2 regions of the Sphingomonas sp. VDB2 genome follow, and region 2 is predicted to be linked to the other one. Evidence: riboswitches for the same ligand, from Rfam matches in the RefSeq annotation. Region 2 holds a riboswitch; the other holds the start of a gene.
The links. A riboswitch is a leader RNA that binds a small molecule or an ion and turns the genes downstream of it on or off. The one in region 2 is predicted to bind cobalamin.
Positions count from the first base shown of each region.

Region 1: another riboswitch for cobalamin. It lies ahead of cobW (cobalamin biosynthesis protein CobW); the one in region 2 lies ahead of ABT375_RS21760 (TonB-dependent receptor plug domain-containing protein).

Region 1 covers NZ_CP159616.1:302,184-313,610, forward strand. Annotated here, with positions in the region: gene ABT375_RS19930 (enoyl-CoA hydratase-related protein) at 1-506, opposite strand, end outside; gene ABT375_RS19935 (SDR family NAD(P)-dependent oxidoreductase) at 503-1,264, opposite strand; gene ABT375_RS19940 (acyl-CoA synthetase) at 1,611-3,149, shown strand; gene ABT375_RS19945 (FecCD family ABC transporter permease) at 3,141-4,091, opposite strand; gene ABT375_RS19950 (ABC transporter substrate-binding protein) at 4,223-5,086, shown strand; gene cobO (cob(I)yrinic acid a,c-diamide adenosyltransferase) at 5,083-5,691, opposite strand; gene cobN (cobaltochelatase subunit CobN) at 5,694-9,413, opposite strand; gene cobW (cobalamin biosynthesis protein CobW) at 9,413-10,447, opposite strand; cobalamin riboswitch at 10,707-10,960, opposite strand; gene ABT375_RS19970 (histidine phosphatase family protein) at 11,024-11,427, opposite strand, start outside.
Region 2 covers NZ_CP159616.1:722,987-734,413, forward strand. Annotated here, with positions in the region: gene ABT375_RS21715 (carotenoid oxygenase family protein) at 1-1,062, opposite strand, end outside; gene cobU (bifunctional adenosylcobinamide kinase/adenosylcobinamide-phosphate guanylyltransferase) at 1,142-1,648, opposite strand; gene cbiB (adenosylcobinamide-phosphate synthase CbiB) at 1,645-2,586, opposite strand; gene ABT375_RS21730 (threonine-phosphate decarboxylase) at 2,579-3,568, opposite strand; gene ABT375_RS21735 (adenosylcobinamide-GDP ribazoletransferase) at 3,565-4,284, opposite strand; gene ABT375_RS21740 (histidine phosphatase family protein) at 4,281-4,850, opposite strand; gene cobT (nicotinate-nucleotide--dimethylbenzimidazole phosphoribosyltransferase) at 4,847-5,863, opposite strand; gene ABT375_RS21750 (DUF1636 domain-containing protein) at 5,860-6,267, opposite strand; gene ABT375_RS21755 (hypothetical protein) at 6,267-6,803, opposite strand; gene ABT375_RS21760 (TonB-dependent receptor plug domain-containing protein) at 6,830-8,770, opposite strand; cobalamin riboswitch at 8,920-9,111, opposite strand; gene ABT375_RS21765 (cobyrinate a,c-diamide synthase) at 9,123-10,430, opposite strand; gene ABT375_RS21770 (GMC family oxidoreductase) at 10,536-11,427, opposite strand, start outside.

The sequences.
Region 1 (11,427 bases), 420 kb from region 2:
CGCGCACTTACCCGGCGGCCCGTTAAAACCATGCCCATCGCATGGTGCAGCCCGATCGCGCGCGGCAGGCGATGCAGCCCGCCCGCCAGCGCCGCAATCCCCACCCGCGTTTCGGGCAGCGCGAACATGGCATGGGTGGACGCGACGACAATGTCGCAGGCCAGCGCGATTTCGAACCCGCCGCCCATCGCCACGCCGTTGACCGCCGCGATCACCGGCTTGTTCAGGTCGAACCGGGCGGTCAGGCCGGCAAAGCCGCTCGGCGGCGTTGCCATGCCGCCACCCGACGCCTGCTGCTTCAGGTCGTGCCCGGCGCAAAAGGCCTTTTCCCCGGCGCCGGTGATGATGGCCACCCATTGGTCGTCATCGGCGGCGAAATCGTCGAATGCCGCGGCCAATTCTTCATGGGCTGCCGTATTGAGCGCATTGTGTGATGCTGGGCGGTTGATCGTGATGATCGTCAGCGGGCCTTCCCGCTCCACGCGGATATAGTCCATCCGGGTCATTTCGCCGCCATCCGGATCGCGCCGTCCAGCCGGATCACCTCCCCGTTGAGCATCGGGTTGCCGATGATATGCTCGACGAGCGCGGCAAATTCTTCCGGCTGCCCCAGGCGATTGGGAAAGGGCACCTGGCGTCCCAGCGAATCCAGCGCTTCTTGCGGCAACGTCGCGAGTTGCGGGGTCCAGAATATACCCGGCGCGATCGTCATCACGCGAATGCCGTGGCGGGCGAATTCGCGCGCGATCGGCAATGTCATGCCGACGATGCCGCCTTTCGATGCGGCATAGGCCGCCTGACCGATCTGGCCATCATAGGCCGCGACGCTGGCGGTGTTGACGATCACGCCGCGTTCCTCCCCCAACGCATCGGCATCATGGATGCGCGCGGCAAATTTGGACAGGACGTTGAAACTGCCCGCCAGGTTGACCGTCAATATCTTACTGAAATGGGCGAGCGACATCGCATTGCCGTTGCGATCGATGATCTTTTCCGGCGCGCCGATACCCGCGCAATTCACAAGGATACGGGCCTTGCCATGCCAGGATTCCGCCTGGTCCAGCGCTGCTTCGACAACAGGCTCGTCGGCAACATCCAGGGCAATGCTCCGCCCGCCGATCGCCTTGGCATGGGCTTGGCCCAAGTCGGCGTTGAGATCGAAGATGGTGACCCTGGCACCGGCGCGTGCGAGCATTGCGGCGGTGGCGCCGCCCAGCCCGGAAGCACCGCCGGTCACGATCGCTGCCAGCCCGTCAATCAGCATGGGACATGTCTCTTCCGGCCTTATGGAGCGGGGATGCTGCATATGTAATGACGCATCTAGCGGTGGGGGCGACGGTCGCGCCTGGCTGTGCCGGATATCGCAAAATCTCTCCTCCTTCGGACCTTGATGGTCGCTGGCTTGTCTGGCGGTTTAGTCGAAGCGCGCTCGTCAGGCTTTACACAGAGATGTTCTGCTTTTTGACATTTCTTGCGCATCGCTTGCCTCCCGCGGCACGATACGGCTTTTCAGGTTCGACAGACGCACGGAAGGCGACAGCTCGACGGCGCCATAGCGAGGCAGCGGACTCCCGAAGGGCGGTCGCGCCCGACAGGAGAGGCCGACATCCATGCACCCCATGCACCATGCCCTTGCATATCCCGACAAGCCTGCCTGCATCATGGCCGAAACGGGCAAGGTGCTGAGCTATCGGGCGCTCGACGCGGCATCGAACCGCTGCGCGCATATGTTGCGGCGACTCGGCTTGCAGCGGGGCGATGTGATCGCGGTAATGCTGAACAATGAAATGGCGGTGTTTCCCATTGCCTGGGCCGCACAGCGCGCAGGTCTCTATCTCACCAGCATCTCGACCAAGCTCAGCGCCGACGATCTCGACTATATCATCACGGATTCCGACGCCCGGCTGCTGATCGTTTCCGATTCACTCGCGCCGCTCGCGCAGCAGGCGCTTGCGGCCAGGCCTGCGCTTGCGGCCTACAGCGTCCATGGCGAGGCGGGCGGCCTTCCCGGCTGGATCGCGGCCTGCGCCGCTTGCCCCGCCACGGCGATCACCGACGAAAGCGCAGGCACGGAGATGCTCTATTCTTCCGGCACCACCGGCCGTCCCAAAGGCGTGAAACCGACCCTGCCCGACGGGCCGCTGGACGCGGAAATTCCGCTCGTCGCCATGGGGCGCACCCTTTACGCCATGGATGAGGACATGATCTATCTGTCCACTTCCCCCCTTTATCATGCGGCGCCCCTGCGCTGGGCGATGACGGTGCAGCGTTTCGGCGGCACCGTGGTCCTGATGGACCGCTTCGATGCGGAGGCTGCGCTTGCCCATATCCAGGACTATCGCATCACCCATGCGACCTGGGTGCCCACCCACCTGATCCGCTTGCTCAAACTGCCGGAGGCGGTGCGGGGGCGCTATGACAGCGGCTCGCTGGTGGCGGTCATTCACGCCGCAGCCCCCTGCCCGGTGCCGGTGAAACAGGCGATGATCGATTGGTGGGGACCGATCGTGCATGAATATTATTCCGGCACGGAAACCTGCGGTATCACCGCCTTGTCGTCCGCCGAATGGCTGGAACGCCCCGGATCGGTCGGACGAGCGATATTGGGGACGGTCAAGATCCTCGATGCCGCGGGCCGGGAACTGCCCCCCGGCGAAACGGGCGACGTCTATTTCGCCGACGGCCCGCGCTTCGAATATCATAATGACCCGGACAAGACCGCCAAGGCCTATAATAGCCGGGGTTGGGCAACGCTGGGGGACATCGGCCATGTCGATGCGGACGGCTATCTCTATCTGACCGACCGCAGGAATTTCATGATCATATCGGGTGGTGTTAACATCTATCCGCAGGAAATCGAAAATTGCCTGATCACCCACCCCAAAGTCGCGGACGTGGCGGTCATCGGCGAACCGAACGAGGATCTGGGCGAGATGGTGATCGCGGTCGTCCAGCCCGCGCCGGGCGTGACCGGCGATAACAGCCTGTCCAGCGAGTTGGCGGCCTATGTCCGCAAGGCGCTGGGTGGCGTGAAGACACCGCGGCGATTCGATTTCCGCGATCAGCTTCCTCGCGAACCCACGGGCAAATTGCTCAAGGCCAAACTGGTTGCCGAATATCGGCGACAGGCCAGGACGGCGTCACCATAGCCGCCGTGCCCGCACCAGATGCAGGAGGAAAACGGGGACGCCGAGGAAGGCGGTGAGGACACCGAGCTTAAGTTCATTATAGGTCGGGATCAGGCGCACCGCGATGTCCGCCAGCGTCAGCAGTGCCGCCCCCGCCAGCAATGAGGGCAGCAGGATCGACGAGGGGCTGCGATCGGTCAGCGGCCGCACCAGATGAGGCACGATCAGCCCCACAAAGCCGATCGAGCCGGCGACCGCCACCGCGCCGCCGACACCGATGCCGACGCCCAGCAACAGGCGCAACCGGGTGCGCTGCAGGTTGACGCCGAGCGCCTGCGCGCCCTCCTCCCCCAGTGTCAGGGCATCAAGTGCGCGGGAGTCGAGCAGGAGCAGCACCGCGCCGCAGGCGATGCAGGGCAGCGCGATCCAGACATGCTCGACCGATCGGTTCTCGATCGATCCGAGCAGCCAGGCGGTGATCTCCATGGCGGCGAAGGGATTTTCAGACAGGTTGAGGGCGAGGCTGATGCCCGCGCTCGCCAGCGCAGAGATCGCGATGCCGGCGAGAATGAGGCTGAGCGGGCTTTCGGCGCGCCCCGCCAAGGCGAACAGCAGCAGCAGGGCGAGCAGGCCGGACCCGATCGCCAGCAATGGCAGAAGCAGGATATGCAGTTCGGACAGCCCGAAATAGAGGGCGCCGACGGCCCCCAGCGCCGCGGCGTTGGATGCGCCCAGCACCGACGGTTCGGCCAGCGGGTTGCGTAAATAACCCTGCAACGCCGCGCCTGCGAGGCCGAGCATGCCGCCCACGGCCAGGCTGAGCAAGACGCGTGGCAGCCGCAGGGTGAACAGGATCGCGGTCGCGATCCGGTCGCCATGGCCGGTCGCTGCCGCCAGCAGCCGCGCCGGATCGATGGCCGCCGATCCCACGCCCAGCGAGGCGATGCCGGCCAGGATCGTCAAGACCAGGAGAATGAGCAGTAGCACGCGCCGGCGCGCGTCGAACGGGTGGAAGTCGGACAATGGCACCTCGCAGTGGATCGGTGGTCCCCGTCACGCTTGTGTCCCGGGGTCGTGTAAGTCATGGGGCGGCTATGATACTGGGACTAAGGAAATCCTCGTCCGCCGCACTGGCGGCGATTTTGTTCGCGCTGGCGGCGGGCAGTCTTCTGGCTGGTTCGGCGCCCGCATCGCGAACCGGGGACACCGCCGCACCGCAGCGGATCGTGTCGCTGAACCTGTGTGCAGACCAATATCTGATCGCGCTGGCCGATCGTGCGCAGATTGCGGGTCTGACCCGGAACGCTAACAATGCGGCCATGTCCGCAGCCGCGGCGCAAACGCGCGGCCTGCCCATCCTGACAGGTTCCGCGGAAGAAGTTCTGGCCATCGATCCCGATCTGGTGATCGGCGCGCCGGCCAGGCGCGGCGGGATGATGGCGGCGCTGTCGGGCGCACATTATCATACCCTGGATCTGAAGCCCGCCGGCAGCTACACCGGCATCGTCACGCAAATCCGCGCCGTCGCAAAGGCGGTCGGCCATGTCGATCGCGGCGAGGCGCTGATCGCGCGGATGGACCGGGATCTCGCCGCCATCGCCCGTCCCCGCCGGTCCGGCGTCGCGGCCTATTATCAGCGGCGCGGTTTCCTGACCGGGACGGGCACGCTGATCGACGACCTGATGACCCGCGCCGGGCTGGTCAATCTGGCCGGCAAGCTCGGCAAGCCGGTCCTGTCGCAACTCACGCTCGAAGAGTTGATGGTCGCCCAGCCCGACTATCTGCTGATCGAAAGCGGCTCCGAACATGTGGTCGATCAGGGTACGGAGATGCTGCGCCACCCGCTGTTGAAGGACATCAAGCGGCTGCGCCTGCCCCAGGCCTGGACCGTCTGTGGCGGGCCGGCTTATGTCGATGCCGTTCGCAGCCTGGTGAACCAGATCGACCATCGGCTTTAAAATTCGATGCCGGGCTGCGCCTTGACGCCCTGTTCGCGAAACGGATGTTTCACCAGCGTCATCTCCGTCACCAGATCGGCGGCTTCGACCAGCGCTTCGGGCGCGTTGCGGCCGGTGACGATGACATGCTTCATCTCCGACCTGCCCTTGAGAACCGCCAGCACCTCGTCGAGGGGGAGATAATCGTAGCGCAGGACGATATTGAGTTCGTCGGCCAGCACCAGATGATAGGCCGGGTCGGCGATCATGCGCTTGACCTGATCCCAGGCTTTGCCTGCCGAAGCAATGTCTTGCGCCCGGTTCTGCGTATCCCAGGTGAAGCCGTCGCCCATGGCCATGAATTCGACCTGATCTGGGAAACGATCGAACACGGCCTTCTCGCCCGTCTCCATCGCACCCTTCACGAACTGGACCACGCCGACCTTCTTGCCATGGCCGATGGCGCGCACCACCATGCCCAGCGCCGCGGTCGTCTTGCCCTTCCCCTTGCCGGTGTGGACGATCAGCAGGCCCTTTTCGACCGTCTTGCCCGCGACGATCCGGTCGTGCGCGGCCTGCTTCTTCTTCATCTTTTCGGCATGTTGTTCGTCGGTCCGTTCGGCCATCGTCATCCTCCTGCAAGCTGGGCGAGCAACAGGCCCGCGCTGTTCGATCTGGGTTTCCACATGCCGCGCTGCAGCGCTTCGGCCAGGCGTGCCGCGGTTTCGCGCAGCGCGGCCGGATTGGCCTCCGCCAGGAAGGCACGCACGGCTTCATCCTCGATGAAGGCGGCATGGACTGCGTCGAAATGATGATCGCGCACGGCATGGGTCGTGGCGGCGAAGGCGAACAGATAGTCGACCGACGCGGCGATCTCGAACGCGCCCTTGTACCCGTGGCGCATCACGCCCGCGATCCATTTGGGATTGGTGACGCGGGCGCGGACCACCCGGCCGATCTCGTCCTCCAGCGTGCGAACGACAGGGCGCTCGGGCCGGCTATGGTCGTTATGATAGGCGCGCGGCCGCTTGCCCGACAGATGCTCGACGGCGGACGCGATGCCGCCCTCGAACTGGTAATAATCGTCGCTGTCGAGCAGGTCATGCTCGCGATTGTCCTGATTCTGCACCACGGCGTCGGCCTGGGCCAGCCGCGTGGCGAACAGGTCGCGCGCAACGTCGCCCTCCACCCCTGCCCCATAGGCATAGCCGCCCCAGTCGAGATAGACGTTGGCGAGATCGGCGCGGTCGTGCCAGATTTTCTCGTCGATCATCACCTGAAGGCCCCCGCCATAGGCGCCCGGCTTCGATCCGAACACGCGAAAGCCCGCGCGCAGGGCGGCCGCCTTCGCGTCATGGCCGGCGTCGATCAGTTGCGCCGTCTCACGGCGGTGGCGGGCGGCGGCGGGATTGTCCTCGTCCGGCTCGTCCAGCGCCATCACGGCGCGCGCTGCGGAATCGAGCAGGTCGATCTGTTCGGGGAAAGCATCGCGGAAGAAGCCGGAGACGCGGAAGGTGACATCGACGCGCGGGCGGTTGAGTTCGGCGATCTTCATCACCTCGAAACCGATCACGCGGCCCGACGTCCAGTCCCAGCGCGGCCGCACGCCCATCAGCGCCAGGGCCTGGGCGATGTCGTCGCCGCCGGTGCGCATATTGGCCGTGCCCCAGGCGGACAACGCCATGGCCCTTGGATATTCGCCTTCGCGCTGGAGATAATCGTCCACCAGCAGTTGCGCCGAGCGGCGGCCAAGCTCCCATGCCGTGGCGGTCGGCACGGACCGGGTGTCGACCGAATAGAAGTTGCGGCCGGTCGGCAGCACGTCGGGGCGCCCGCGCGTGGGCGCGCCGGAGGGACCGGGCAACAGGAAACGCCCGTCCAGGCCAGCCAGCAGCGCACCCTTTTCGGCGGGGCCGCAACGGTCCACGCGGCCGGCGAGATCGCCCCGCAGCGAACGCATAACGGTCTGCGACGCCGGGCCGGGCGCTGTCGCACCCTCGACCAGCGCGACGGCCAGCAGTTCGAGCCGTTCGATCGTGTCGCCATGGCTGCGCCAGGGCGCATCGCTCACCGCTGCCAGCACGGCCGGTCGGGGGCCGGTCCAGCCGTCGCCCATCCGGCAATCGAGCGGATCGAAGCCAAGGTCCAGATCGTCGGCCATGGCGCGGAGCAGCGACGCCTGGCTCGCCTCGTCATAGCCGCGCGGGGTGCGGGACAGGGCGATGAGCAAGTCCGTACGCAGCCGGCCGGTCGGCGATCGCATGAAGATGTGCAGCCCGTCGCGTATCTGCATCTCCTTCAATTCGCACAAATAATTGTCGAGAGCCGCGAGCGCGTCATCGCCATCCCCAACGGCCCCGGCATCGGCGTCCAGTCCCTGCGACCGGGCGAGATCGAGAATTTCGGCTTTCAGATGCTGGATGCGGCGCGGGTCCATGCCGGCGGCGAGATAATATTCATCGACCAGCGCTTCGAGCGCCTTCAACGGGCCATAGCTTTCCGCGCGCGTCAGCGGCGGGGTGAGATGATCGATGATCGCCGCGCCGATGCGGCGCTTCGCCTGCGTTCCTTCGCCCGGATCGTTGACGATGAAAGGATAGAGTTGCGGCACCGGCCCGGCGCAGATTTCCGGGAAGCAGGTGTCGGACAGGGCCAGCGCCTTGCCCGGCAGCCATTCCAGATTGCCATGCTTGCCGACATGGACGACAGCCTGCGCGCCGAAATCCTGGTTCAGCCAGAAATGAAAGGCCAGATAGCCATGCGGCGGGACCAGCGCCGGGTCATGATAGCTGGTCTTGGGATCGATATTATACCCGCGCGCGGGCTGCACTGCGACGACGATATGGCCGAAGCGATGGGCGGGCAGATGAAAGGCGTCGTCGCGCACGAACGGATCGTCGGCAGGCGCGCCCCATCGCGCCGTCACCGCGTCACGCACCGACGCGGGCAGCGCATCGAACATCCTGCGATAATCGCCAACGGGCAGGCGGACTTCGGGCAGGCGATCCAGCGACGCGCGGGCGTTGGTGACGCCGCCGAGCAGGATCGCCATCAGCCCCGCGCCGTCCACGGGCGCATCGCCGACATGATAGCCCGCTTCGCGCAGGGCGGCGAGAATCGCGGCTGCGCTGGCCGGCGTGTCGAGGCCGACGCCATTGCCCAGCCGACCGTCGCGATTGGGATAGTTGGCGAGAATGAGCGCAACGCGCCGATCCGAGGCGGGCGTGCGCCGCAATGCCGCCCAATTGGCGGCAAGATCGGCGACGAAAGCGACGCGATCAGGGGCAACGCGCGGCACCACGATGCCGCATTGGGTCCGGGCATCGAAACGCTCGGCCGCCTTGAAGGCGACGGCGCGGGTGAACAGGCGCCCGTCAATCTCGGGCAGGGCGACGTTCATCGCCAGGTCGCGGGGGCCAAGGCCGCGCGGACTGTCGGCCCAGTTCGCCTGTTCGACCCCCGCGAACACGGTCTGGAGGATCGGACAATCCGCGGTTTCGAGGACCGACGGCGTCCGCCTGTCGCCGGGCGAGGAAGCGGCGAAGGCGGTGGCGTTCAGAATGATGTCGGGCCGGATTTCAGCGATCAGGCTGCGCAGCCAGTCGATCGCGAACGGCTCGCGCAGCGCCCGCACATGGACGGCGACGACGTTCAGCCCGCGTCCCTTCAGCGCGGCGACGAGCGCATCGACGGCATCGAGCGTACCGGCGATCATCAGCGCGCGATAGAAGCAGAGGAGCGCGACGGGCTGTCCCGCGCGCCATCCTGTCCGCACATCGTCCAGCGTAGGCCGTTCCATACCCGCCAGATAGAGACCGGCGTCGGCGACCGGCACCGGATCGTCCGGCACGCCGATATCCGCGCCGATCAGCCGCGCGGCATGGCGCAGGAAGCCGACCGCATTGGCGACGCCGCCCTGCCGCAGATAGTCGCGGAGCCGTTCGCTGACCGCCACCGGCAGCGTCGCGGCGGCATCGAGCGACGGATCGGGTTCGCGCCCATCGGCGATCGCGGCGAACGCAATCCCCCTTTCGCGCGCCACCCGCGCGATCTCGTCGACGCCATAGGACCAGTAGGCCTTGCCCCCCAGCAGCACCACGCACACGAAACGCGCATGGGCGATCACCTTTTCGACGTAGAGATCGACCGAATAGGGATGCTTGAGCTGGAGCAGGTTGGCCAGCCGGATCGACGGCGCATCCTCACCCAGCAGGGCCGCCGCTTGGGCGAAACAGGCCAGCTCGCTGTCCGCCACGGTCAGGAACACGATCTCGCCCGGCGATTGATCGAGGTCGATCGCCTCCTCGCCATTGGAGACGGTTCCCGGCGTAGCGGCCAGCAAATGCATCAGGCGAAGGCCGCGCGAAGGGCGCTGTCGATGGCGGCCTGATTCAGCCCCTTCTGCCCGATCACCACCAGTTGTGACAGGCGCGACTCCTCCGCTTTCCAGGCGCGGTCGAAATAATGCTGGATGCGGGGACCGACCGCCTGGACGACCAACCGTGCCGGGCGCCCGGCGACGGCGACCATGCCCTTGATGCGCAGGATATCATGCGCCTCGATCAACGGGGCCATGGCCTGCACCAGCGCATCCACGCCCGCAATCTCGCCGCCGGTGACGACGAAGCTGTCGAAATCGTCATGGTCATGATCGGGGTCGCCGTCATGGTGCGATGGCCGCGCGTCGATATCCTCTTCCGCTTCGGCGAACAGGCCGAGCAGGACGCCGGCATCGATCGCGCCATGATCGGTCCGCACGATCTTCACCCCACTACGGATATCCTTGCCTATGTCGCCCTCGATCCGGGTCAGCGCGTCAGCATCGACCATGTCGGCCTTGTTGAGGATGACGAGGTCCGCGCAGGCGAGCTGGTCTTCGTATAGTTCCTCCAGCGGACTGTCATGGTCGAGCGAGGGGTCGGCCGCCCGCGCCAGCGCCAGCGCGGCTTCGTCGGCGGCGAAGCGCCCGGCGGCGACCGCATCGGCGTCGATCAGCGCCACGACGCCATCCACGGTCGCGCGGGTGCGGATTTCGGGCCACTGGAACGCCTTCACCAGCGGCTTGGGCAGCGCCAGGCCGGACGTTTCGATGATGATATGGTCTGGCGGATTGGCGCGGTCGAGCAGCTTGAGCATGGTCGGCAGGAAATCGTCGGCCACGGTGCAGCAGATGCAGCCATTGGCCAGTTCGACGATATCGTCCTCCGGGCACGCCTCGTCATTGCATCCGCGCAGCAGCGCGCCGTCCACGCCGACATCGCCGAACTCGTTGACGATCAGCGCCAGCCTGCGGCCCTTGGCATTGTGCAGCAGGTGCCGGATCAACGTCGTCTTGCCCGCCCCCAGAAAGCCTGTGATGACGGTGGTCGGGATCTTGCTCACGCTTCTTCTCCTTCAAGCGCCATGGGATTCATGCGCGCGAAGGGGCGATCGGCATCGCCGAGCCTGATAATGGCCATGTCTACCCCCGCTGCACCTGAGCGATATCTCGGGCGGGGGCGTGCCGGACGCGAACGAACGGTCGATGCGCGGCGACGAGCAGGCGCATGGAGCCCGTCAGCGCGCACCGATGCGGCCCCAGCCACATGGGTTCGTCGCTCAGACGGCGTTCACCGTGCCCCGGCCATCCCCTGGACCAAAGCAAGAGCGACCAGACGCCGGCAGGTCTCCTGGCTCGCGGGTCATCGCTTGATGCACGCCTTCCCAGGCCTCGCAGGATTTAGCGTCCGGCCCAGTGGCTGCTCCCCTGGAAAGGGAGCGATGTGCATCGCGCTCGCCGCTTACAGTTGCAGGGACAGCTGCGGATTTGGATGAGCGCCCTCGTCGAGGGACCGCCACCCGCACCGCCTTCCCATTTTAATCCCCTTGCGGGGAACCGGCGCGATCAGTCATCGAAGGGGGCTTGCGGCTCCCCGGATGCGGTCGGCGATACCGGCTGCCGGGGCCGTCCGCAAGCCCTCAGTGCGGTGCGATCGCCTGAAGCCGCCAGATGCGGTTGAAGGACAGGCGAACGGCGGATAGCGGCGCAATGTCGATGGCAGGCGTCGTCACGAGCGGAAAGCCCAGCGCGTGCGCCAGCGCGGCGCGGATCGTCATGGCATGGCTGATGGCGCAGACGCATCCGGGCGACTGCGCGATTCCGTCCAGCCAGCCGCCTACCCGCTGTCGCACCGATTCCATGGTCTCACCATCCGCGGTGCCCTGCGTCGGATCGGCGATCCAGTCGGACAGGGCGGCCGGTTCGGCGGCGAAAAGGTCGGCAAACGACCGGCCCGACCAGCGCCCGGCATCCATGTCCACCAACGCGACCTCGACCGAGGCGTCCAGCCCCATCGCCTGGGCAGTCTGCGCGGCGGCGCGGG
Region 2 (11,427 bases):
CAGGCGCGGCATGTCACCGGGCGGCCCGACCAACCGTTCCTCGAAACGGTCCCCTTCCTTCGACAGATCGAAGGTCCAGCGGGTCAACCCGCCCTGTATCTCCCGCTGGTCGCGCCGGATGCCGCCCGCTTCCCGCATGAAGCCGAACGCATTGGTATCCGACAGGCAGAGGTCGAGATGGATGAGATCGCCATCGTCATAGGCGTTGACGATGTGGAAGGCCGACACGCCCGGTCGCCCCCGGAACCAGCGCATCTCCGCCCCCATGCCATGGCGCGGCATGATGCCGACCCAACTGTCCAGATCCTGCCGATGCGCCCAATGCGCGCCGCCGGCCTTCAGCCGATCCAGGTCGGCCGTGGTCGGAAAGACCGGGAAGATCGCGTGGCGTTCGGTGATCGCAAAATCATGGATCGACGAGCAATAGGGCTGATCGAACCATGTTTCGCTGACCAGATTGCCATTGCGGTCCGCCACGCCATAGGCGACCTTGGTCGAACACAGGCCGTCCGCTTCATAGCCGAAGAAGAACATCTCTCCCGTCTGCGGATCGACGCGGGGATGGGCGGTGAAGGTCTGCGATGTGAAGGCGCCATGATAGTCCCAGCGACCGATCGTCTCCAGCGTATCGGGATCGATCTCATAGCCCAGCCCGTCTTCCTTGGTCATGAACAGCCGCCCGCCATGCCAGACCGGCGTGGTGTTCGCGACCGTACGATCGCGGCCGGCAACGGCGGGATCGTCCGTGAACGGGTTGCGATACTGCCCGAACAGCGCGCGCCGCGCGTCCTTTTCCAGCCGGTAGCGCTCGGTTTCGACATAGCGGATCGCGTAATCCACCTTGCCGTCCTGGATGGTGAACTTGGCGACCATGCCGTCGCCCGACAGGACGATATCGTCGTCGAACATCGGCGCATGGGCGGGGTCCGGGACGGCGCGGAAAAAGGCGCCGGCTATCCCGGCAGGGATTTCGCCGATAACGTCCAGATTGCGGGCCGCCCATTCGATGCCGACAGGTGTGTTCAACCCGACGAAATGAATGGTCTGGGGATAGGCTGGCATGGCCTTGAGGCTCCTCTCTTATCTCGACTCATAGTAACAATCGTTACTGTTGTTGCCAAGCGGAGAGTGCAAGGCGCCGTCAGCGCAGTGTTAGGGGCAAGCCTGCCGCCAGGAAAACCGCTTCGTCAGAACAGGTCGCCACCGCCTGGTTGATGGTGCCCGCGACGTCGCGGAACCGCCGCGCCAGCGCATTGTCCGGGACGATGCCCAGCCCCACCTCGTTCGCGACCAAAATCACCGGCCCCCGCGCTTGGCGTAGCGCCATGACGAGAGCATCCACCGCTCCGTCGATGTCGCGCTCCGCCATCATCAGGTTGGACGCCCATAAGGTCAGGCAGTCTATCAGCAACACCCGGCCCGGCCGCGCTTCCGTCCGCACGATCCAATCCAGCGCGACCGGCTCCTCGATCGTGCGCCAGCGTGCGCCGCGCTCCTCCCGGTGGCGCGCGATACGACTGTCCATTTCGCTGTCCAGCGCCTGCGCGGTCGCAACGAACAGACAGTCGCCCGGCATCGCTTCGGCACGGGCGAGCGCATAGCGGCTCTTGCCCGATCGCGCGCCGCCCAGCACCAATAGCACCGTCATAAGCCACTCCATGCAAAGAGCGCAGCGGCCAATCCAAGCAGCAGGCAGGCGCGCAGATAAAGGCGCAGCGCAGCTTCGAGATCGGCGGCGGCGAGATCCCCTCGGCCCGATCCGATCCACGGTTTGTCCTGCGCGACGCCATCATAGGCGATCGGCCCGGCCAGCCGTACGCCGAGAGCGCCCGCCATGGCCGCTTCCGGCCATCCGGCATTGGGAGAGGCGTGACGACGCGCGTCGCGCAGCATGATGCGCCAGCCTCGCCCCGCACTCAAGCAAAGCAACAGGCCGGCAAACCGCGCGGGTATGAGATTGAGCAAATCATCGAGCCTTGCTGCCGCCCATCCGAAGGCGCGCCACCGTTCTTCGCGATGACCGATCATGCTGTCGGCGGTGTTGATAGCCTTATAAGCCCACAGGCCCGGCAACCCGCCCAGCAGCAGCCAGAAGAGCGGCGCCACCACGCCATCGCAAAAGCTTTCGGCCAGGCTCTCGATCGCGGCGCGCGCGATGCCCGCGCTGTCGAGCCTTTCGGTATCCCGGCCCACTATCATGGCGACGGCGGTGCGGGCCGCAGCCCGATCATCCGCCTGCAAGGGTTCCGCCACCGCGCGGACATGCCGGTAGAGGCTGCCCGCCGCCATGCCCGGCACGGCGCAGAGCGTGATGAAAATCCAGGCCCAGCGTCCTCCAATCCCACGCAGCCCCCACTCCAGCAAAAACCCTGCCCCCATGGCGACGATCAGCAGCAGCAATAGACAACCAATACCCGCCACGCGTCGTAGCCGACCGGGCAATTCCGCTCGGTTCCAGGCCCGCTCGCACCCGTCGATGATCGCCGCAAAGGCGCCGACCGGGTGGCCGATGCGCCGATACAATGGCTGGGGCCAGCCGATCGCACCCTCGATCGCCAGCGCCAGCAGGGCCACGGGCTCAGCCACCCTCCAGCGCCCGATCCAGTCGCGCCAGCGCCGCCGCGTCGGCCGGCAAACCGATTCGTAACCAGCCTGCATTCTCGTCGAAGGGCCGGGTCAGGATCGCGTGCCGGGCGCAACGGGCAAACAACGTCGCGGCGACATCGGTGACGATCAGGCGGAACAGGGGGCAAGCGCCCTGGGGAGACAGGCCATGTGCGTGCAACAATCCGTCCAGCGTTGCCGCCTGTTCGATCAGGCGTGCCTGGGTGGTAGTGATCCAGTCCCGATCCGCATAGGCGGCCGCCCCGATGACCAACGCCGCGGTCGATACCGGCCAGCTCCCCAGCCGTTCGCGAAATCGCGCGATGGCCGCGCGCGGCCCTATGACAAAGCCCAACCGTATACCAGCCAGCCCGAAGAATTTGCCGAAGGAACGGAAGATGAGGAGACGCCGATCGTCCGCAACGCGATCCGCCATGCTGATGTCCGGCAGGCAGTCGGCAAAGGCTTCGTCCAGCACCAGCCAGCCGTCGCTCGAAGTCTGTCGCTCCAGCAGCGCGTTCAGTTGAACCTTGTCCAACAAGCCGCCGTCGGGATTATTGGGATTGGCGATCAGCAGAATATTGCCGTCGAGCAAGGCCGGATCATCTACGCCGGGGATGAAGGCGCGGCCGTCGGGATGAATATCGCGATGGGTGCGGTAGCAGGCTGCGCCATGCAAGACATTCCCGGCTATGATCCCGCGCAGCAGCCGCAATCCCGCCTCGCTCCCCGGTAGCGCGCACAAATGGGCCGGATCGACGCCGAAATGCCGCGCCGCGTTCTGCTCCAATACGGCCAGTTGCGCATCGCCGGGCAAGGCGCGCCAATCGATCGCAGGCGCTTTCTCCACCGGCCAGCCAAGCGGATTGATCCCGGTCGACAGGTCGATCCACGGTTCCCGGCCTTCGCCGAACCATCGCCGCGCCGCGTCCAGCTTGCCACCATGATGGGTCCAACGCGTCATGACGCCCGCGTCAGGATCAGTGCTGCGAGCAACAGGCCGCTTTCCAGCAGTTCGATGCCCGCACCATGGCTGTCGCCTGAAATGCCGCCGATCCGCACAAGAACCCACCAGCCCCACAATCCGGCCAACGGCGCCACGGCCAGCAGCGCCGGCATCCAGAAGGCGGCAGAGAGGAGCATGACGCCCCACAGCGCCAGATCGGCCGGGCGGATGACCGCGCGGAATTGCGCGCCAAGGCCGTCATGCAGAGGCGGCAGCCAGCGGCTCCAGAGCAGCGGCCCAATCCGTGCGGCGAAGGGGATCAACAGCAGCGCGGCGAATGCCTTCAATTCCACAAGGCCATGGAGCAGCACCAGCTTGGCGATCACCTGCAACGCCACCGCGGTGGCGCCCATGGCGCCGACATGGGGATCGGCCAGCACCGCCAGCAACCGCTCGCGATTCTTGTGCGCCGCGCTCGTCGCATCGGCCAGATCGGCCAGTCCATCCAGATGAAGCGCGCCGGTCACGCAGACCCACGCCACGAGCGCCAGCAACGCGCCGGTCCACGCATCGATCCAGGCGCCGGCCCATCCCGCGGCGGCGACCAGCGCGCCGACCACCAGGCCCGCCGCCGGAAAGCAGCGCATCGCGGCGGCGAACGCCGCCCCGTCCGCCTCCACCCGCGGCATAGGCAATCGCGTCAAGAACTGGAGCGCGAAGATGAGGCCCTTCACGCCGCAAGCCCCGCGATCTGCGCCCAAGGTTTCTCGCCAGGCCAGAGACGCAGCGTAAGACGGGCGGCATAGGGCAGGTCGATCGCCCAGATCTGGCGCTGGTCGAAGCCGCACAGCAGCGCCAGCGCGGCGCGTATGGCCCCGCCATGGGTGACGACCAGCGTCGGCCGGGGCGACAGGGCGGCGATCGCCGCACCGACCCGCGCTACCAGCGCAGACCAGCGCTCGCCTCCGGGGGGCGGACAGGCATCGGGGTCCGCGTAGAAATGCGTCAGGGCCGCCTGGTCCAGCATCGCCGGATCGGCGCCGTCCCATGCCCCGAAATCCAGCTCCCGCCAGCGCGGGTCGATCTGCGGCGCGATGCCACGCGGCGCGGCGATGGCCGTCGCCGCCTGCCGCGTGCGGGTCAGGTCAGACGATATTATAACCTCCGCCTCCAGCCCGCAGGCACGCGCCACGCAGGCGGCCGTCCCCGCATCGGTGGCGGCCCAGTCGGCATGTCCCAGCAATCGCCCGGCAAGTTCGGGCGTGCCATGCCGCATCAGATGGAGCAGCATGCCGCTCATCCGCCCGCCGATACACCCGCATCGGCGAAGGTCGCCATCTGGTCATGGGCCGCTACCGCCGCGCGGATCACCGCCACCGCCACCGCGCCGCCGCTGCCCTCGCCCAACCGCATGTCGAGATCGAGCACTGGCTTCAGTCCCAGCCGGTCGAGCAGCCGCCCGTGCCCGGCTTCGGCCGAGCGATGTCCGGCGATCACATGATCGGTGATCGCGGGCGTGGTGGCCGCCAACGGCGCCAGCGCCGATGCGCAGATGAACCCGTCAAGCACCACCGGCACTTGGCGATGCCGCGCCGCCAGCATGGCCCCTGCAATGGCGACGATCTCCCGCCCGCCAACCCGGCGCAGCGTCTCGAACGGCGTCATCGGCGCTTGGGCATGATGCGCCATGGCCAGATCGACCACCTGTCGCTTGACCGCCAGTGCGTGGGCATCCACGCCGGTCCCCGCGCCGACCCATTCCGCCACGCTGCCGCCGAAGCTGCGCTGGCACAGGGCCGCGGCGGCGGTACTGTTCCCAATGCCCATCTCGCCCAGCAACAGCAGGTCCAGGCCCGGATCGACCATATCGGCCCCGCAGTTGAGCGCGGCCAGGCAATCCGCCTCGCCCATCGCCGCGGCGACCGTGAAGTCTTCGGTCGGGCGATCAAGGTCGATCGGCACGACCTGCAGATCCAGCCCGGCTGCGCCCGCCAGCGCATTGATGGCCGCGCCGCCAGCGGCGAAATTCGCAACCATCTGCGCCGTCACCGCGGGCGGAAAGGCGCTGACGCCATGCCGCGCCACGCCATGATTGCCCGCAAAAATCACCGCCCGGCCGCGATCGATATGCGGGCGCGCGCGCCGTTGCCAGCCGGCCAGGAAGATGGCGATCTCCTCCAGCCGACCCAAAGACCCGGCCGGTTTTGTCAATTGCCCCTGCCGCGCTGCGGCAGCGGCGCGGCAGGCCAGGTCGGCCCCCGGCAGGGACGCCAGCGCGTCGTCGAAAGCCGCCACGGTGGGAAACAGGCTCATGTGGCGACGAACCCGGCAGGCGGCAGACGCACGATGAAGTGGCCCTTCACCCCTTGCGGCCAGTCGGCATAAGGCACCTGGCCATGGGCGCTCGCGGCATGATGCGCCGCATAGTCGAGGATCGCGCGCGCGGCATCCTCGTCGGGCGTAAAGCGCCCCAGCACATAACCGATCTTCCCCGGCGCCCGCAGATGGACGGCGCAATGGTCGGAACAGGCGAAGAGGCAGGGCATGTCCTGCACCGCCACCCCGTCATAGCGGTCCGACCCGGCCTTCACCCGGCGCAGCGCCTCCGCCAGCCGCGCACCGCCGCGCACGCCATCGGCATCTTCCCGCTGCCCCGGCGAGTGGCGGCAACTGCTGCACACCACCACCGCCGGACCATCCTCGACCGCGCGCAACATCAGGCGGTCGCCGCACGGCGCAGCAGGCCGCTGCGGGCGGCCAGATGCTGCAACGCCAGCAGGCCGGCTAGGATCATGGCGTAGCGCCCGAATTGCCGCGCCATTACATCCGGCGCGAAGGCCGCCCAGCCGGAATCGAGCGCCCATGCGCCCGCCAGGACGGCCAGCTTGAACGTAGCGAACGCTGCTCCATAGGCCGCGACCAGCCGCACCGCCGGATGCGCGTGCGGCAACAGGCGCACCGCACCATCCGCGCCGAGCAGCGACGCGATGGCCGCCAGCGCCATGGTCCCGGCCCAGACGCCATTCTCCACAGTCGTTTCATAACCCAGCTGGCAATAGCCCACCCCCTGCGACACCGCCCAGGCCGCGAGCATCAGAATGATGCCGTCCTGCCGGCGGACATGCAACGCGGCCAGGGCGGCCAGGGCGGGGAAAGGCGTGGCGCAGGCCAGCGCCAGAGTGGTTATGGTGCTGGCCAGCGTCATCAATCCGATCCAGAGATGGCGGGCGGCGGCAGGGGACAGGCTGTCCATGGTCATACGCTCCTTGTCAGGGGGGATCAGAACCGCGCCCGCAGGCCAGCATGAATGCTGCGGCCCAATTGACCGTAGCGCCGCGCGGTTTCATAATATTCGTCGAACAGATTTTCGACCCTGCCGAATAGCGTCAGCTTGCCCATCACCGGCATTTCGGCACGCAGATCCACCAGCGTGTAGGCCGCATTGACCAGTGGCGCGACCGTGGCGCTGGTGCGCGCGGTGTCGAGCGCCTTGCCCGACCAGCGCACCGCCACGGCGGTGCTCAGGCCGAACGCCCAGTCGTACCGCGCTGTCGCATTGGCCGCATGGCGCGGTCGCCGCGCCAGTTGGTTGCCATAGTTCAGGCCCGGCGACCGATCCTCCGCGGACACCCAGCTATAATTGCCGTCGATCGTCAGCCGACCGGCATGGGCGACGCCGGCCAGTTCCAGCCCGTGCGCCTCGCTGCGCTGGACATTGGCATAATAGCCAAAGCGCGGTGCCGTCGTGCCCGGCGCATAGCAGAGCGGCGGCCGGTTGGTCGTCGGACAGCCATTATAGGTGATGAGATTGTCGGTGCTGCGATCGAACCAGGTCGCCGACAGGATCAGCGCATGGTCGAACAGATGCTGTTCGATGCCGGCATCCCAGCCATGCGCCTTTTCAGGCACCAGGGCGGTGTTCCCATAATCGCTGTAGAGCTGGTAGAGCGTCGGCGCCTTGAAGCCCTCGCCATAGCTCGCCCGCAGGATCGTGCGGTCCTTGACCAGCGCCCAGGCTGCGCCCGCGCCGAAGACCGTGTTGCCGCCAAAGGTCGAATGATGATCGTAGCGCACTCCACCATTGACGGTCAGGCCGGCCAGCGGCTCGACGCTCAGTTGGGCATAGAGGCTGTCGATATCAGCAGACCCGCGGGTCGTGGCGTAGGCAGCCAAACTATCGGAAGGCGAAGCCGTGCGCATCCGCTGCTCCTCGCGCTCCGCGCCGAAGGTCGCGGTCCAGCCCTGCGCGATGGTGAGCACGCCCTGATATTCGTAGCGCTTCGTCTCGCCTCTGGCGGTGAAACTGGTCTGGCGCAGTTTGCGGGCGGGGTTGACGTTGTCGCGTAGCGTCTCGCTGCGGCTGAAGGACAGGCGATTGCGCAGCGCACCGCCGAACAGGTCGGCGTTCAGGCCGGCATAGCCGATCCATTCCTCCACTTCCGAATATTCCGGACTATCGGGAATGGCCCCGGCGCTGTCGATGTCGGTGCGCCCCTTGGCATAATAGCCGCGCATAGCGATCGACACGCCCGGCGCCAGCGCGACGCCCAGACGCCCGTTGAGCGTGCCGTTGGTGTAGCCGTCCTTCTCCTTGGCGCCAAAGCGCGGGCTGATCGCCGAGATGCCCTCCGTCGTGAAGCGGCTGCCCGCGACCTGCCAGTCGATCGCGCCCTGTCGGCCGCCCAGCGCAGCGCGGGCGCTGACGGTATCGCGCGATCCCGCCTCGATATCGAAGCTGCCTTCGATCGGGCGTTCGGCCCGTGCGGTGACGATGTTCACCACGCCACCGATCGCCTGGCTGCCCCAGAGGATCGACTGTGGACCGCGCAATATCTCGATCCGGTCGATGGCGCCGGTCATCAGCGTCGCGAAATTATAGCCGCCGCCGGTCGAGGACGGATCGGCCAGCTTCACGCCGTCGATGACCAGCACGGTCTGGTCGGCCTCCGCGCCGCGAATGCGGATCGAGGTCGCCGTGCCATAGCCGCCATTGCGGGTGAAGCTGACGCCCGGCGTGCGGATCAGCAGGTCGGACACCGCCAGCGCCTGTGCGGCGTCGATTGCCGGCTTGTCGATGATGGTTATGCTCGACGCCACCTGTTCGATGGCCTGCGGCTGGCGCAGCGCGGTCACGATCACCTCGCCCGCATCATCGGCCAAGGCCGGCGTCGACAGGCCCGCCAGAAGCAGAAGGCCGCTCTTTGAAATCCAATGCATCATAATCCCCCAGTCGTTGACAGGACCGGGCGGACGCGACGCGGTGGCGATGCAGGGCGCACGCGCGCACGACATCGCCACCGTGCGAACCCGCACGGTCAGCTTGTCGTTGCGCGAGGATATCCTCGTTCGACCGGCACACCCTGTCCGGACGAAGAACGACCGCGACAGGCAGGTCTCCTGGCTTGCGGGTCAATGCCGTATTCGAAGCGCCTTCTCGGAATCATCGATTCCAATGGCTTGTGCCTCGATGGCTCGCCGCTCACAGTTGCAGGGGCAGCCGGGGTCTTTAACCCCGTTCCCTTTTGATCCCCTTGCGGGGAACCTGACGCGCAGCCGCCCTAATCGACTTGGATCAGGCGATCAAGTGGAAGAAGCCACCGGTCACCTGGCCCGCGCGGTGGCCCGCCGGAGGAAGGGCCTGCCCCTCCGCATCGGCCATGTCGGCCAGCGGCTCGCCCTCGCTGGCGGTGATGCTGGCATAATGGAACTCATGACCCAGCAACAGTTGCCCGACAGAGGCGAAGCTGGTGCCGTGCCGCAGCCGCGCGCTGCGATAGCCCAATGTTCGGCGCCTGCGCGCAAAACTGGTATCCATCGGCAACAGGCCCGCCATCGGGTGGACGACGCCGTCGCCATCCTCCAGCGTGCGGCCCAGCACCATATAGCCGCCACATTCGCCATGCACCGGCCGGCTCTGCGCAAAGGCGCGCAGGCCGTTCAGGAACTGGCCATTGGCCGCGATCCGCGCAGCATGGAGTTCGGGATAGCCGCCGGGCAGCCAGCAGGCATCGCAATCGGCGGGCGGCGATTCGTCCGCCAGCGGAGAAAAGAAGCGCAGCTCCGCGCCGGCCGACCGCCACCAATGTACGATATGGGGATAGAAGAAGCTGAAGGCGGCGTCCCTGGCGACGGCGATCCGCTGCCCCGGTGGCCGGATGCCGGGCGGTTGCGCCGGCACGTCTGTCGTAGCGCCGGCCGCCGCCTGGATCGCATCCAGATCGCATTGCGCCGTCACCCGCCCTGCGATCGCGTCGATTCGCCGTTCCAGTTCCTCCGTTTCGCCAGCCTGCACCAGTCCCAGATGGCGGGACGGCATGGCCAATCCCTCGTCCGTGGCCATCGCACCCAGCAGCGGCAGGCCGATACGCGCGAACCCATCCTCGATCATGCGGACATGGCGCGTGCTGGCCACCTTGTTGGCGATCACTCCGGCGATGGCCGGCGCGCCGGGAAAAGTCGCGCAGCCATGCGCCACTGCCGCCACCGTCTGCGCCGCTGCGCGGGCATCGACGACCAGCAGCATCGGCCAGCCCAGCAGCCGCGCCACATCGGCCGACGCGCCCGAACGACCCGGCGCCCGCGCGCCGTCATAAAGGCCCATCGCGCCTTCCGCGACGACGAGTTGGACAGTTGTAGCGACGTGCGCCGCCAGCCCCTGCAGCATGGTCGGCGCCATGGCGAAACCGTCCAGGTTGATCGAGGGCCGGCCGGTCGCGGCTTCGTGAAAGGCCGGGTCGATATAGTCGGGTCCGCATTTGGCACCCTGCACGCTCAGGCCGCGATCGGTGAAGGCGCGTTGCAGGCCAATCGTCACCATCGTCTTGCCCGCGCCCGACGCCGGGGCGGCGATCACCAGTCCCGCGCCCAGTCGCGGCGTCACGACGTGCGCCATACCGGCAAGGGGGCGATGGCATCCACGAAGAGGGCGGCGCGATTCGGTGTCATGCCCGCCTTGTGGCAAAGCAGGCCCCGCGCCGCCAGCGCGTCAATTGCGGCGGAGGCGCCTCAGCAGGTGATCCGCGCCCTTGTCGCCGATCATGATCGCGGTGGCGTTGGTATTGCCGGCGGGAAGGCTGGGCATGACCGAGGCGTCGGCGACCCACAGCCCCTCGACGCCGATGACGGCCAGATCGGCGTCGACCACCGCCAACGCATCGTCGCGCGCGCCCATCCTGGCCGTGCCGACCGGGTGATATAGTGGGATCGATGCCATGCGCACGTAGGCGCGCAACTGTTCCGGGTCGGTCAGCCCCGAGCCGGGGCGTAGCTCCCCCCTTATATGTGTCGCAATCGGTGTCTCATGCAGGATCGAGCGGGCGATGCCGATGCCCTCGACGATCTGGTCGATATCATCGTCGCTGCCCAGTTGCCGATGTTCGATTTTCGGCGGCGCGAAAGGGTCGGCCGAGCGCAGGCTGATCCGCCCGCGATGGCTGGGCCGCATAAGCCCGACCAGGGTCGAGACCGACGGCGTCTTGCGCAGCATCAGCCGGCCCTGTTCGTCGAAATCGAAAGCGAAGGCGGCAAAGCTGATCTGCAGATTGGGCGCAGGCAGGTCCGGCCGGCTCTTCACGAAGGCCTGGGCGTGGCCGATCGCCGTGGTCAGCGCGCCGCGACGCGACAGCGCGTAGCGCAGCACCTGCCACGCCCCGCGCAGCCCCTGCGCGTCGCTGTTGAGCGTCCGCACATCCACCTCGTTCACGACATGGGTGCCCACATGGTCCTGAAGATTGGCGCCGACGCCGGGGAGGTCGCGGACGACCTCTATCCCATGGGCGCGCAGATGGTCGGCCGGGCCAATACCGGACAGCATCAGCAGGCGCGGCGTGTTCATCGCCCCGGCACTCAGCACCACGCCATGGCGCGCACGCAGCATC